Regions from separate parts of the Nonomuraea sp. NPDC048826 genome, predicted to be linked through region 1. Evidence: predicted binding sites of a transcription regulator. Region 1 holds the regulator's gene; each other region holds the start of a gene.

Region 1 (5,072 bases):
ACCTCTTCCTCGCCGCCTTGCCCTTCTACACCGCGTACGTCTTCGCGGACGGCGGGCTCACCGCCGTGTTCATGGGGGCCTTCCTCGGCCCGGCCGTGGTCGCCGGGCCCATGTGGCTGCGGGTGTCACGGCGCATCGGCAAGCAGCGCGGGCTGCTGCTGTCGCAGGGCGTGTTCATCATCGGATCGCTCGTGCTGCTGCTGGGCGAGCTGCTCGGAGTCGCGGCGACCGTCGCCGTGGTCGTGGCGCTCGGCATCGCCTTCGCCGGGCTGCAGCTGTTCGCCTTCTCGATGGTCCCGGACGCTGTCGCCGCCGCCGAGGCACGCGGCACCGCCCGGGCGGGCGCCTACACCGGCGTGTGGACCGCGACCGAGGCGACGGGCACCGCCATCGGCCCCTACCTGTACTCCGCCGTCCTGGCCGTCGGCGGGTTCGTGTCCACGGCCGATGGGCACGGGGTGGCGCAGCCGGACTCCGCCCTGACCGCGCTGCTCGCGGGCTTCACCGTGGTGCCCGCCGTGCTGATGGCGACGGCCGTGTGGTTCCAGCGCCGTTACGCCCTCGACCGGCCGGCAGGCCCATGATTCCGGATCTCCTCACCGCCGAGCACCTGCTGGCGCTCGCCGGTGTGCTGCTCGGTGCGCTCGCGCAGGCTGCCACCGGCATGGGCTTCTCGCTGCTGGCGGCGCCGGTGATGGTGCTCTACCTGGGCCCACGCGACGGGGTGGCCGCGACCGTGGTCCTCGCCGTGCTCTCCTCTGTCGTGCCGCTGCTGCGCGACGGCCGCCACGCCCGGCCGGGCGAGGTGGCTCGGCTGCTGGTGCCCGCGCTGGTGTGCACTCCACTGGCCGCGCTGGCGCTGCGCGGGGTGGACACCCGCTCGCTGGCGCTGGCCGCGGGCGCCGGCGTGATCATCGCTGTGTGCGTCCTGGCCGGCGGGGTGCGCTGGAGACGGCTGCGCCGTCCCGAGGGAGCCGTGGCCATCGGCGCCGCCAGCGCCCTGCTCAACGTGGTCGGCGGGGTCGGCGGCCCGCCGATCGGCCTGTACGCGGCCAACGCGGGCTGGGAACCGGCGACCACGCGGGGCAATTTGCACGCCTTCTTCATTCTGCACAACACCGCGACGGCCCTGGTGCTCGGCATCGTGCTGCCAGGAGCGCCGGAGCTCGCGGCACTGGCCGCCGGCACGGCCTCCGGGATGCTGCTGGCGCCCCGGCTGCGGGTCGCGGCGCTACGGAGCGCCGTACTGGGCGCGTCGCTGCTGGGCGGCATCGCCCTGACCGTCGGAGCACTCTGACGCTCCTGCACGCGACAACCCGCTGCGCCGGGCAACTGGGAGCACGAAGTGCTCCTGGATGACCCCGGCGACGCGGCAGCCGGTCTCGTGGCACTCGGTTGCGTGGCACTCGGTTGCGTGGCACTCGGTTGCGTGGCACCCGGTCTCGTGGCACCCGGTTGCGTCGCCCCCGGTGTCGCGGCACCCGGTCTCGCGGCAACCAGCGAGTTACCGATCTCCCGCGTCATGGGCGACGAAGTGACACTGACCGCCAACCGAACACGGACTGATGGTGGCCGACGGGAAACGAGGCGCCGTGGCGCATTTCAGCCTGGATCCGGATTCTGGCACTCCGGCAGTGCCGATGAACCGCACCAACGTCCTGGTGTTCGGCCCGGCGGTGGCCATGACGCTGCTCGTTCGACGGGGTTCGTCTCCGGGACGGAACCTGGCGATCGCCATGGCTCCGCCGGGCGGGGCGCACCTCGGCCAGCGTGGCGGAGAAGCCGGGGGGACGAGCCGACGGGGAGGGCCTGTGCGACGAGGACCATGGCGACCGTCTTTCGGCGGCGCAACTGTTGCGGCGCGGCCGATGCGATGAGAAGTACGACTCTCAATGAGCCGACTGGACGAGAAGAACGACTCTCGTCAGGCCAACCGGAGGAGAAGCAAAGACTTTCGTCAGGCCAACCGGAGGAGATGAGGACTCTCGACGGGCCCACCGTAGGAGAGGAATAACTCTTGCCGATCCGACGAAGACAACAAACAGGACGCCCTATGGCGGGCCGACGTGTTGAGGAGGACGGTGAACGTCGGCCGACGCCGAAGGGGCGCGGTGCGGCGGGTTGGGCCGCACCGCGCGGAGCCGACTCCATACGGCGAGGTCAGTGACCCGCCTGTCCGGAGTGACTCCTGACAAAACGGCGACTCAGAGACCCCGCTGTCCAGAGCGACACCAGACAAAGTCCGGAGTAACCCCCAGACAAGCGGCGAAATCTGAGGGCTCCGCCTCTCAGGAGTGACCCTGACGATACGAGGAGATCAGAGCCCAGGACGGAGAGGTCGGAGGCGTCCGAACCAGGCGGCAGGTCAGAGACGGCGCAGGACCGCCACGACCTTTCCCAGGACGCTGGCCTCGTCGCCCGGGATGGGCTCGTAGTTGTCGTTGTGCGGCACCAGCCAGACGTGGCCGTCCTTGCGCTTGAAGGTCTTGACCGTCGCCTCGCCCTCGATCATCGCGGCCACGATGTCGCCGCTCTCGGCGACCGGCTGCTGGCGGACCACGACCCAGTCACCGTCGGCGATGGCGGCGTCGATCATCGAGTCACCGGTGACCTGCAGGAGGAAGAGCGTGCCCTCGCCGACCAACTGCTTGGGAAGCGCGAAGACGTCCTCGACGCTCTCCTCGGCGAGAATCGGACCACCGGCGGCGATGCGGCCGACGAGCGGGACGTAGGCGGCGGTGGGACGGCTGACCGGAGCCTCCTCGTCACCCCCGTCGGGATCGACCCACAGGACCGGCTCGCCCGGAAGGCGAACCTCCAACGCGCGCGGGCGATGCGGATCGCGCCTCAAATAGCCCTTGCGCTGCAGGGCCGTCAACTGGTGTGACACGCTGGACGTGCTGGTCAGCTGGACGGCCTCGCCGATCTCACGCATCGACGGTGGATAGCCGCGCTGTTGCACGGAGTCGCGGATCACCTCGAGGATCTTGCGCTGCCGGGGTGTCAGCCCCAGCGAGTCACGCCTTCGCACCGCGAGGTCACTGACCCCGTTGGCGTCATCCCGCTCGCTCATGCCTCTCCTCCTCGCCCGGCGGCTCGCCTCACCGGCGACCCTCCCGGTCCGTGGTCCTGATGTCGCACACAGCGACCGTATCGCTGTTGAAGATCATCTTCAAACAATTGTTCGAGTCTTCCTCGAAATTGTCGGCAGCGTGGTGTACAACATCGTACGGGAGTTCGATCGACATCGTGTTCGATTTGCCGATCTTTATAGGCCGTTTCGGGGGGCCGTGGCGGCGGGAGGTCAATCATGCGAACGACCAGGATCATAGGCCTGACCGGCGACGACGACCAGAGGCTCACGCTCGTCACCGAGGCGACCCGCGAGCCCGGCCACGCGTCCACATCCGGACACCCCCACCCCGAGCCGCCCCGCCAGGCCGTCCAGGCCCACCCTCTCCCACACTCCGCCCAACACGATTCTTGTTCGAATTCCGCCGAGGGTCGCCCTCTCCCCACAACCTCCGTCCAAGGCCATTCCCCTTCGAGAACTGGCGCGGCTAACGCCCGCCCGGATCCCGCTGACCGCCGTCCTTCCCCGGACTCGGCAGGGAGCAGTTTCCTGGCCCCGGTCCCTGAAGGCGCCTCCGCTGGAGAAGACGCTCCGAGAGGGCCGGCTTCCGAAAGCCGGACTTCGGGCCGAGAGGCTCCCCGAAGGCGGGCGTCGGGCGGCCAGCCTTCGGGACGGCTTGTCTCGGGGCAGCAGGCTCCCCAAAGGTGGGGTTCGGAAGGGCAGGCTTCGGAGCGGCGCGTGGCGGATCAGGAGACTCCGCGCGGGCTGGTGTCGGGAGGCCAAAGCTCGGAGCGGCACATCTCGGGGCAGCAGGCTCCCCAAAGGTGGGGTTCGGAAGGGCAGGCTTCGGAGCGACGCGTGGCGGAACAGGAGACTCCGCAAGGTCGGGCGTCGGGAGGCCAAAGCTCGGAGCGGCACATCTCGGGGCGGCAGGCTCCCCAAAGGTGGGGTTCGGAAGGGCAGGCTTCGGAGCGACGCGTGGCGGAACAGGAGACTCCGCAAGGTCGGGCGTCGGGAGGCCGGGCTTCGGAACGGCGAGTCGTGGAACGGCGGGTCGGGCGGGAGCAGGTCGGCGGACCGAGGGCGCGGCGAGCTGCTGCCGGCGAGCGCCCCCACCTCTACCTCGTCCCTCCGGCGCGCCCCACCACGGAGGCCGGGTCACTTCAGGGGGCCGGCCGGTGGGGGAGGAGTGACGGGGGTCCTGTCCGTACGGGAGAGGGCCGCCCTGTCGTCGGCCAGATCATCCAGGGTGGGGGCGACGGCCGGGGTCCGGGATCGCGTGAGACGGCGAGCGAGCGACGGCGTGGGCCGGGCGCTCGCGGAAGACGCCTGACGGACGACGGCCCCCTGCGTGGTGTCAGCCCCGGCACGGGAGCGGGACCGCGTGGCGGAGACGCGCCCCGTGCCGGCGTCGGATTCCCAGGTGCCGAAGGACTCCGCGTGGAGGCTGGGGCCGAGGGTGGCCTGGGTGGGGCGTCGGCGCGACAGGAAGCCACGGCACCGAGCGGTGAGGACGGGAGCCCGTCGTCCTTCCTGGCCAGGGTGCGGGGACTGAGGCGGGACGGGTTGTCGTTGACGTCCAAGGGGCGCGGGCGTACGCGTGAAGGTGATCGCACGCAGGTGGGGCCGCCGCAGACAGATCCGGCGCGCACAGGGCTGACGCAGGCAGGACGCGCACAGACGGAGTCGCCCCAGGAGGGACGCGCGCAATCAGCGCAGGCGCAGATGACCCAGGCTGGGGTGACGCAGGCAGGACGGACGCAGGCAGGACGGGCGCAGGCACGGACCCGGGCGGGACGGACGCAGGGGCGGACGCAGGGACGGTCGCAGGACACCGGTGGGTCGGGGAAGCGGGCGCGGCGGTCCGGTGCCGGAGTTCGGGGTAGGCGGGCGCGGTTGGCCGTCGTGTCCGGAGCGCCGAGGCAGTCGGGCGGTTCCGCGCGGATCCACGCCCGGAGAAGGCCCGGCCCGGCGGAGACCGCGCCGGTGCGGTTGACGC
Region 2 (5,072 bases), on a different contig from region 1:
CCGTACGCAGTGCCACCGGATGCGCCGCTATCCGCAGTCTCGGAAGCTCTGGCGCCATCCGCCGTACCACTGGACGTGCCGCTATCCGCAGTCACGCTGGCTTCGCCGTCGAACGCCGTCGCGCCGGACGCGCCGCTATCCGCCGTATCGCCGGGGGCGCCGTCAAAGACCCCAACGTCCGGCACATGCTCATCAGAAACCGCGTCACTGCTGCGGGGGTCTGACCCGGGGTGGGAATCCGAGGACGTCCCGTCTTCTCGAGCGCGTTCTGCTGGAGCCCGTCCCTCAGCAGAGGTCTGTTCTGCGAGCGCCTCTGACCGGGAGCCCTTCGCCACACCCCCTGCCCGTGCGCGCCCACCGGCTGTCGTAGCCGCCCCAGACACGGCCACGTCAGGGAGGACCACAACATCAGGCAGGGCCGCACCAGGCAGGGCCGCGCCAGGCAGGGCCGCGCCAGGCAGGGCCGCGCCAGGCAGGGCCGCGTCAGGCGCAGCCGAACCTGTTGTAGCCGAACCCGGCGCAGCCGAGTCGGAAGGTTCGGAGGGAGGAAGCGTGCCCTCGGGCTGGTCAGCTGCTTCCCGTTGACGTCGACGCTGCTCGCGCCATTCTTCAGGCGACGGCCAGCCACCGCTGGTCGTCGCACCAGCGCCCCGAGCTTGCCGCCTGGATACCCCGCCGCCTCCCCAGCCGGTGGGCCTGGCCCATTCGCCAGTGGAGGGCACGTCGACCTGATGCCCGGTGGCAAGCTCGTCGGCTTGATGCCCAGTGGCGATCACGTCTGCCCGATGCCCGATGGCAGGCACGTCCACCTGATGCCCGATGGCAGGCACGTCTGCCTGATGCCCGATGGCAGGCACGTCTACCTGATCAGTGGTGGCAGGTGCATCTGCCTGATCCAGAGCAGCCAGCGTGTCTGCCTGATCCACGGTGGCAAGCGCGTCTGCTACTGCGGTGGTGGGCGCATATGTCCGCCCCTCAGGGATGGATTCGTCGACCTGTCCCTCGGCAGGAGAAGCCTCGACAGGAGAACCCTCGGCCGGGACGCCGAGAGAACCGCCCCCGGCCTGCCCTGCGATCGAGGCGCCACCGCTCTCCTCCGTAGGAGAAGGATCGCCGGCCGACTCTCCAGAAGAAGGGTCACCAGCCAGCTCTTCAGGAGAAGGCTTGCCACCCATCTCCTCACCGGAGGGATCACCATCGGACATCGCCGCGGAAAAATCATCGCCGGCCCCCGGACCACCGTCCGCGGCCGGATCCTCCCAGCGCATCTCCGAGGAGGTCGGGGCGTTGTCCCCCGTCGGCGCACCCCACCGCGTCCCCAGGGAGAGCGAGTCGTCGGCCCCCTCCTGCGCACCGGACCCGCTGTCAGCCCGGTCGGCCGTCACCGGATCCTCCGTACCGGATCGTTCCCGTACGGACAGGTCACCTGCGGAAGCGCGTGTCCCACCGCGCCCGGGCTCGTCCGAGGGCAACTCCGCACGAGCCTCCTGGAGCCGGGAGGAGCCCTCAGAAGACCCCGCCGTCACCCCATCGGCCTGCCCCGGTGTCGAGGGACCGACCTCAGACTCACCCCAGACCCCGGGACGATGTGCCGAACCGCGCGTTCCCTCCCCCGACGACAATCCCGTAGGGGGCTCCTGGGGTGCCGAGGAACCCTCAGGAAGCCCCGCTGCCACCTGACCGGTCTGCTCCGCCGCCGAGGAGCCTTCAGAAAACACCGCTGCCACATGGCCGGCCTGCCCCGGCACTGAGGAATCGGCCTCAGGCTCACTCCAGGGTCCGGGACGGTGTGCCGGAGCATGCGTTCCCTCGCCTGAGGACGTAGGGGACTCCTCGGGCGCCGAGGGGCCTTCGGAAGAGCCCGTCGCCGCCCGGTCGGCCTGTCTCGGCGTTGGGGAATCGGCCTCCGGTTCGCCCCAGAAGGGGTGGCGTTGGTCGGGTTGGGTGGGAGGGCTTGACCACCAGGTGTTGGCCGAGGGGGGCTGGTCGCCTGGGGTTTGGTCGCCGAAGAAAGGGTGGCGTCCGGTGGGCGAGGGCGCGGGAGCGCCCGCCGCGCGGGAACGGCGTGGCTTGCGGCGGGATGAGGCCGGGGCGCCCCGCTCAGGGGGCGCCGGATCCGTGTCACTCATGCGCCGACCGATCAGACGTCACCAGGCTTCGGCGTGGACTTGGAGCCGCGACCGGACGTGGCCGGGGCCTTGGCGGGCGCGGCGGCCACGGGCGCGGGGGGCTCGGCGGGGTCGTCGAGGCGCGGGCCCACGCCCAGCTTGTCCTTGATCTTCTTCTCGATCTCGTTGGCCATGTCAGGGTGGTTGCGCAGGAAGTTGCGCGCGTTCTCCTTGCCCTGGCCGAGCTGGTCGCCCTCGTAGGTGTACCAGGCGCCGGACTTGCGGACGAAGCCGTGCTCGACGCCCATGTCGATGAGACCGCCCTCGCGGGAGATGCCCACCCCGTAGAGGATGTCGAAGTCGGCCACCCGGAAGGGCGGGGCCATCTTGTTCTTGACCACCTTGACGCGGGTGCGGTTGCCGACCGCTTCGGTGCCGTCCTTGAGGGTCTCGATGCGGCGGATGTCCAAGCGGACGGAGGCGTAGAACTTCAGCGCCTTGCCACCGGTCGTGGTCTCGGGCGAGCCGAACATGACGCCGATCTTCTCGCGGAGCTGGTTGATGAAGATGGCGGTGGTGCCGGTGCTGCTGAGCGCGCCCGCGACCTTGCGCAGGGCCTGGGACATCAGGCGGGCCTGGAGGCCGACGTGGCTGTCGCCCATCTCGCCCTCGATCTCGGCCTTGGGCACCAGGGCGGCGACCGAGTCGATGACGATGATGTCGACCGCGCCGGACCTGATCAGCATGTCGGCGATCTCCAGCGCCTGCTCACCGGTGTCAGGCTGGGAGACCAGCAGGGCGTCGGTGTCGACGCCGAGCTTCTTGGCGTACTCGGGGTCGAGGGCGTGCTCGGCGTCGATGAACGCCGCGATGCCGCCCGCCCGCTGCGCGTTGGCCACCGCGTGCAGCGCGATGGTGGTCTTGCCGGAGGACTCGGGACCGTAGATCTCGACGATCCTGCCGCGCGGCAGGCCGCCGATGCCGAGCGCGATGTCCAGGGAGATCGACCCGGTGGGGATCACCTCGATGGGGGCTCGGGCGTCATCGCCAAGGCGCATGACGGAACCCTTGCCGAACTGCCGCTCGATCTGAGCGAGGGCAGTCTCAAGGGCCTTCTCGCGGTCGTTGATAGCCATGGGAACTCCCCCTGGAGGGTCGTGGTCCGAATCAGTCGAGTGAAAGCTACGGTCTGCCACCGACATTTTCCCGGAGGCGGTCGTGGCGACGTGGCCCGGCGCGACTATCGTAGCCGAACGACTGTTCGATCACACGCACCCCGTGAGAAGGCCTGCGGGAAAGTCGCGCCACTCGGCGGGGAAGGTCTCAGCGCCGTCGTCCCAGCCCCGTGTCCAGGGAGATCGCCCGACGGGGCAGGGCGCCGGGCCGCCCGGTCCATGACGGCACGCCTGGGTATGTTCTCATATGCCTGAGCTGGGGAGACTCCTGGAAAGAGGGCAGGAGGCGGCCACGTGGCGAGCTCGTACACCGGTGAACGGCGCATCCTTTTGCATGACCTCGCCGAGGCGCTGCCCCGCCATGGGCTGGTGAGCCGAATGGTGGGCGGGGAAGAGCCGCTGCTGTGGGTGTGGCATCCGGAGACGAGCAGGCAGACGCTGGTGTTCGCCACGCCGTCGCGCGAGGGGTGGCTCTTCCTGTGGGCGCCGGGCGGCAGGGCCGAAGCGAACGATCTGGAGCGCGCGGCACGCAGGCTCGAGGAGACGCTCGGGTCAGCGTAGCCGGGAGGAGACGTCTTCGACCTGGCAGACCGCCCGCCAGACCGACTTGGCGCTCTCGCCGTCGGCCAGCGCCTGCACCACGGTGCGGCCGCCGAGCGGCGCGATGACGTAGTCGCGCGCCCACGACTCGGCGTAGGCGTCACCGAAGTGCTCGCGCATCCGTCTCCAGAACTCGGTCAGGCGCATCACTCAAGTATGGAGCGGCCCCGGGTGTGGGTAAGACATGCGCATGGCAAAGACCCCGAAATCCTCACCCCCCAAGTCAGCCAAGGCCAAGGCCAACAGGGCGAAGCGCCGTCACCTGCTGTCATTACAGCGCTCGGCCGTACGGAAGGAGAAGACAGAGAGGGCGGAGCGGCACGCCGGGATCAGGCAGGAACCACGAGCGGGCAGCCCGCGCACCCGCCGCGCCTCACGCCGCTGAGGCGGCAAAGGCGCTGAAGCCACAGGTCGCTGCACGCGTCGCGGCGCTGAGGTCACGCGTCACAGCACAATCGTCGCGACGCAGAGGTCCACGCGTCACAGCACGCGTGCGCCGTACATCTCGCCGAGGTGGTCGGCGAGCAGCTCCAGCCGGGCGCCGTCGGGGTCCTTGAAGTAGATGGAGGCGCCGCTCTCGATCTGGTGCGGCACGCCGGCCATCTCCAGTTTGCCGCGCAGCCGCTCCCAGGTGGCGGGGTCGACGGAGATCGCGATGTGGTGCAGGCCGCCGAGCACCTCCTGGTAGGGGCCGAGGTCGAGGCCCGGGAGGTCGAAGAACGCGAGCAGGTTGCCGTTGCCGATGTCGAAGAAGAAGTGGCTGGAGCCCTTGTAGTCGCGGTTCTCGAAGATCTCCGTCAGCGGGAACTCCAGCAGCTCCTGGTAGAACATGATGGTGCGTTCCACGTCCGACGACAGCAGGGCGATGTGGTGCAGGCCGCGCGCGCTGGACGAAGGCCGGTGCGCTAAGAGATAGCGCCGCCGGATCTCCTCGCGGCGAGCCTCGATGGCCGCGTGGTCGATGGTCACGGTCGGTGTATGTCCGCCGACGCGCTCGCTCAATCGCGCGGCGCGGGAGCAATGCGTTTTCTGTCGGTGCCGCGAGGCAGTATGTGCTGGTGAGCTCGCTCGACCGCTTCAGCCAGGTGACCAGGAGCTGGTTCTCCGGGGCCTTCGCGGCGCCCACCGCCGCCCAGGAGGGTGCGTGGGCGTCGATCGCCCGCGGTGACAACACGCTGGTGGTCGCGCC
Region 3 (5,072 bases), on a different contig from region 1:
CTGCAGATGCACCCCCAAGCTGGGCACGCCCATCGCCTCCGCGACGTGACAACCGGCGGACGCGGCCACGTTCAGCAGCAGGATGTCGGCTCCCTGCGCCGCCGCCCCGACGATCCCGTCCTCGACCTGCCGGCCGTACCGTGCGTACTGCCTGAGCCTGGCCGCTCCGGCCCCCGGCGCCAGCACGGCCAGCGGATCCCCGGCGATGGGCCGGAACTCCAGCCCCGCCTCTCGCACCATCCGCGCGTACGGCTCGTGCGCGGCGATCGCCACCTCGTGCCCGGCGGACCGTAATCGCGCGCCCAGCCCGGTGTACGGAGCCACATCCCCGCGGGTCCCCACCCCGACGATCAGCACCCTCATGCCAACCTCCTGTTTACAATGCACTCGCATCGTAAACAGCCCCGCGAACCATCGCAATGCACCCGCATGGAGAAACCGGTGCCGAAGATCGTCGACCACGAGGCCCGGCGGCAGCACATCGCCGAGGCCGTCCACCGCGTCATCGACGCCCAGGGCATGGACCGCGTCAGTCTCCGAGAGGTGGCCGCCGAGGCGCGGGTGTCGATGGGGCAGGTCCAGCACTACTTCGCCACCAAGGACGAGATGCTGGTGACGGCCCTGCGCCACCTCAACACCCGCATCACCCGCCGGGTAGCCGCCGTCGGCCCGAGCACGCCCCGGGCCCTCCTGCGGGTCGGCACACTCGAACTCCTCCCGCTGGACGACGAACGACGCTTCGAAGCCCGCGTCGGCCTCGCGTTCCTGGCCCGGGCCGCGGTCTCACCCTCCCTGGCCGCCCTCCTGCGCGAGGGGCTCCCGCACGTCCTCGCCTTCTACGCCGCCCAGATCCGCGCCGCCCAGACCACCGGCCAGATCCCGGCCACGGCGGACCCGGACCGGGAGGCGACGATCCTGTTCGCCTTCGCCCAGGGCATGGTCAGCCCCACCCTGATCGGCCACTACACCACCGGCGAGGTGGTGGCGGCGGTCGACTACCACCTGAGTCGGCTCTTCGTACGGTGACCAGCGCCGTGTCCTTCGGTGGGCTACCGCCTGAAATGGCGCTGCACGCGGTGACCGGCGCGGGGAGGCGGTCGACTACTACCCGGACCGGCGCCACGTGGCGGGGCGCCGACCCCTCCACGCGTCATGGCACTCGTGCCGCCGCAGGCCCGATGTCCTGGTCAGGACTTGGCCGCCGGGGCGATCACGGGTGTGAGGCTGCCCGGCAGTGCCTTCACAGGAGGGTGAGCTGCTGGGGGGACGGTGGGGGCGGAGGTGGGAGGCGGCGGGCTCGGGCGGGGGTGGCCCGGCCGACGCCGTGGCGGGCGGCGAACTCCCGGATCTGGGCGGTGATGCGTTCCTGGTAGGCCTTGGGCGCGTAGGCGCCGCGCCCGTACAGCTCCAGGTAGCGCGGCACGAGGCGCGGGTGCTCGCGGGACAGCCAGGCCAGCCACCACTGGCGGGCGCCGGGACGCAGATGGAGCACGATGGGGGAGACGTGGGTCGCGCCCGCGGCGGCGATCTCCTTGACCGTGCGCTCCAGCTGGGCGGGGGAGTCGGTGAGGTAGGGCAGCACCGGGGCCATCAGCACGCCGCAGGGGATGCCGCCGGCGTTGAGCGTCGCGCACGCTTCCAGGCGGCGGCGCGGGTCGGGGGTGCCGGGCTCGACCGAGCGCCACACGTCGGCGTCGAGGAAGCCGACGGAGACGGCGGCGCTCACGTCGGCGCGGTCGGCCGCCTCCGTGAGCAGGTCGAGGTCGCGCAGGATCAGCGTGCCCTTGGTGAGGATCGAGAACGGGTTGGCGGCGTCGCGCAGCGCCTCCAGGATGCCGCGCATCAGCGCGTAGCGGCCCTCGGCACGCTGGTAGCAGTCGACGTTGGTGCCCATCGCGATGGGCTGCCCGCGCCAGCGCGGCGAGGCCAGCTCCGCACGGGCCAGCTCGGCGGCGTTGACCTTCACCACGATCTTCGAGTCGAAGTCGGCCCCGGAATCGAGGTCGAGATACTCATGCGTCTTGCGCGCGAAGCAGTAGACGCATCGGTGGCCGCAGCCGCGGTACGGGTTGATCGTGTAGTCGAACGGGACCCGGCTGGCGGCCGGCACCCTGTTGATGATCGAGCGGGCCTGGATCTCGTAGAAGGTCATGCCGCGGAATCCGGGCGTGTCGAAGGTGCGGGTGACCGCGCCGCGAGCGAACAACGGCATGGCCGAATCGTCCGGCCCGGCCTCGGTCAGCCGCAAGTTGTCCCAGCGCATGCCATGATTAGAACAGAAGTTCGACAGTGATCGCAAACGGAAAGAGGCCGCAATTACCTGGTCGGCCCGCGGCTAATGATCTTCATGGTTGGGCAGGAAACCCGCACAGAGCTTGCGTTCCGGAGGTGCACCTATGGCCTGGTCGCAGGACGAAGAGCGGATGCTGGCCCAGATCGAGCAGCACCTCGTCGACGACGATCCGCGACTCGTCGCACGGCTGGAGTCTTTCAACGAGCGCGCGCGCCGCAGCGAGGACCGGGCGGCGGGCAGGGCGGTCAGGCATACGCCCCGTCGCTCGACCGTCATCATCGCGATCAGCTGGTTCCTGATCGCCACGCTTGTCGCCACGCTCCTGATCCTCGTCCTGCGCGAGGGGGCCGCCGCCGCCCTCGCCCTTCCCGCCGCCTGACCCTCGACTTCCTGACCCCTTTCAGCCCCCTCAAACCCCTTGAATTCCACCCAGCCCCATTGTTTGCGCGCTCTGGTCCACGGCTTGGGCGCGCAACTCACTCAGGCCTCTCAAGGCTCCCTTGGGCTCGCGGGCCAGCCCTCACCGGCGGATGGCCCGGGAGTCGGGACGTCGCCTTGAAGGCTGCGCCGGGTCGCTCCTTGATCCTGTCTCAGACCCCTCGACCCAGCCTGTCTCCGGCATGATCCGAGGTCCATGGGGTCTCCCGGTCTCGCGCATCCCTGTCGCGTCCCCGCCCTCACGGACCGGCGCGCCGCGACGCCGGAGGCGGTGGCCACCGCTGCGCTGCCGGGGGTGGCGGGCGTGCGTCGGTAGGTGGTCCGGTGATCGCTGCGGAGGGCGCCCCTTCGGCCGCCATGTTTGTGGCCGGTCGTGGCGCAACACCTGGGAGTGGCGGGCACCTACTGCGGCCCTAGGGTGGTCCGGGGCGACGGAGATCCGCGGGCCGTGACCCGCGGAACGCCGGGAGGCGTCAGCGCATGACAGCCTCCAGGTTTTCCGCCATGCGCCGCAGGACGGCGACGGTCCGGTGATAGTCGTCGTCGGCCAGGCCGTCGACGGTGGCCGAGCGGATCCCGTTGATCTTCTCCTGGATCGCGGCGTGCCCCGCCATGCCGTCCGCCGTGAGCGTGTGACGGCCCGCCCCGTCCTGGACGGCCCAGCCGCGCCGCGCCAGCTCGCCGATCACCTCTTCCTGGGTGATCTCGCCGGCCGCCCAGAAGGGCCGGAGCGCCTCGGCCAGGTCGGAAGGGGTCCGCGGGGCCTCGTACAGCGTGTTGAGGACCTGCCAGTGTCTGCGGCCGAGCCCCGCGTCGGCGAAAACGTGGTCGGCCGCCGCCTCGATGAGCCGGTCCACACGCTTGAGCCAGTAGCCGATGGGCCGCTCCATATCCATGTCCTCTCATATATACATGTAAAATAACAACTATCTGTACGTGAGCATAGACTCGTGGATCGTGGAGCGCAACGGTGACGAGCACGTCGAGACGGTCGAACGCGCGATGATGGCCATCCGCCGCAGCCAGAGCCGCCGCACGCTGGCCCGGCTGGCCGCGGCCCGTGAGCTGACCGGAGCGGTTCCCGCGTCGGGCGCCGAAGTCCTGGACGTCATCGAGGAGGCCGAGGAGAACGGCGCCGCGGCGACCGTCACCGGGGTGGCCGCGGCGCTCGACGTCGACCAGCCACGCGCCAGCAAGCTGGTCGCCGCCGCCGTGGCGGCGGGCCTGGTGCGGCGCGAGGCCGATCAGGCGGACGGACGCAAGGCCCTGCTCGTGCGCACGCCCGCCGGGCGCCGCGTGTCGGCGGAGATCCACGCCTTCCGGCGGCAGATCTTCACCGAGGCCATGGACGGCTGGCCCGAGTCCGACCGCGCCGAGTTCGCCCGCCTCCTCACCGAGTTCGTGGAGTCCCTGCGAGAGGCCTCCCGCTGAGAAAGCGGGTCAGCGGGAGGAAAGCAGGGCGCGCAGGAAGTCGGCGGCCACCGGGGCCGCGACCTTGCCGCCGCCTCCGCCGCCCTCCACCACCACCGCGAACGCCACGTCGTCCCTGAACCCGATGAACCACGCGTGGGAGTCGAGCTCGGGCCCCGTGCCGTACTCGGCCGTGCCCGTCTTGCCGCGGGTGCCCGGCGGCAGGCCCGCGGCCTTCGCCGTGCCCTTGGTGACGACGGCCGCCATCATCGCGTGCATGTCCTTCGTCACCCCGTCGGGCAGCGGCCGGGGCTTGGCCTTCTGCTCCCTCTCGGGCACCAGCGTCGGCGGTCGCCAGGTGCCGTCGGCGAGCGCGGCGGCCACGGACGCCATCGACAGCGGGCTGGCCGTGATGCGCCCCTGGCCGAACGACTCGGCCGCCAGCTCGGCGTCGGACTCCGCCTTGGGGAAGCTGGGCTCGGCCGCGGGCAGCCCGATCTCCAGCGGCGTGTTGAAGCCGACCAGCTCGGCCGTCTCCAGCAGTTTGCCCGCGCCCAGCCGCTGCTGGGTGAGGGGCGCGAAGGAGGTGTTGCACGAGTACGCGAACGAGTCGAGGAACGAGACCCGGCCGTAGGCGGCCCGCTCGGAGTTGCGGATCCGCAGCCCGCCCACGGTCGCGTACTTCGGGCAGGTCACGGAGTCGCCCGGCTTCAGCCCGTCGGCCAGCAGCCCGACCGCCGTGACCGCCTTGAACGTCGAACCCGGCGGGTAGCGGCCGTCGACGGCCCGGTTGAACCCGCCCCGGTTGTTGACCACGGCCAGGATCTCCCCGGTGCCGGGCTTGATCGCCACCAGCGAGGCGGGCTTGTCGAGGTCCTTGACGGCGGTGACGGCGGCGTCCTGCGCCTGCGGGTCGAGCGAGGTGGTCAGC

What was found. Region 1 encodes LexA, which represses DNA repair genes until DNA is damaged. Its sites were predicted from a motif close to TCGAACANNTGTTCGA; they were not measured.
Region 2: recA (recombinase RecA) is a predicted target of LexA. The motif match lies at 3,358-3,373, and genes of this name have one in related genera.
Region 3: ACGFI7_RS29130 (Rv2578c family radical SAM protein) is a predicted target of LexA. The motif match lies at 2,272-2,287, and genes of this name have one in related genera.

Annotation. Positions count from the first base shown of each region.
Region 1 is NZ_JBICUQ010000002.1:158,489-163,560, forward strand. It holds gene ACGFI7_RS06455 (MFS transporter) at 1-584, shown strand, start outside; gene ACGFI7_RS06460 (TSUP family transporter) at 581-1,297, shown strand; gene lexA (transcriptional repressor LexA) at 2,366-3,073, opposite strand; gene ACGFI7_RS06470 (LysM peptidoglycan-binding domain-containing protein) at 5,060-5,072, shown strand, end outside.
Region 2 is NZ_JBICUQ010000003.1:213,578-218,649, reverse strand. It holds gene recA (recombinase RecA) at 2,141-3,244, opposite strand; gene ACGFI7_RS11560 (hypothetical protein) at 3,578-3,844, shown strand; gene ACGFI7_RS11555 (DUF3046 domain-containing protein) at 3,836-4,030, opposite strand; gene ACGFI7_RS11550 (VOC family protein) at 4,364-4,852, opposite strand; gene ACGFI7_RS11545 (ATP-dependent helicase) at 4,942-5,072, shown strand, end outside.
Region 3 is NZ_JBICUQ010000008.1:315,061-320,132, forward strand. It holds gene ACGFI7_RS29120 (glycosyltransferase) at 1-363, opposite strand, end outside; gene ACGFI7_RS29125 (TetR/AcrR family transcriptional regulator) at 442-1,026, shown strand; gene ACGFI7_RS29130 (Rv2578c family radical SAM protein) at 1,241-2,263, opposite strand; gene ACGFI7_RS29135 (DUF3040 domain-containing protein) at 2,397-2,672, shown strand; gene ACGFI7_RS29140 (MarR family winged helix-turn-helix transcriptional regulator) at 3,205-3,621, opposite strand; gene ACGFI7_RS29145 (MarR family winged helix-turn-helix transcriptional regulator) at 3,668-4,162, shown strand; gene ACGFI7_RS29150 (penicillin-binding transpeptidase domain-containing protein) at 4,172-5,072, opposite strand, start outside.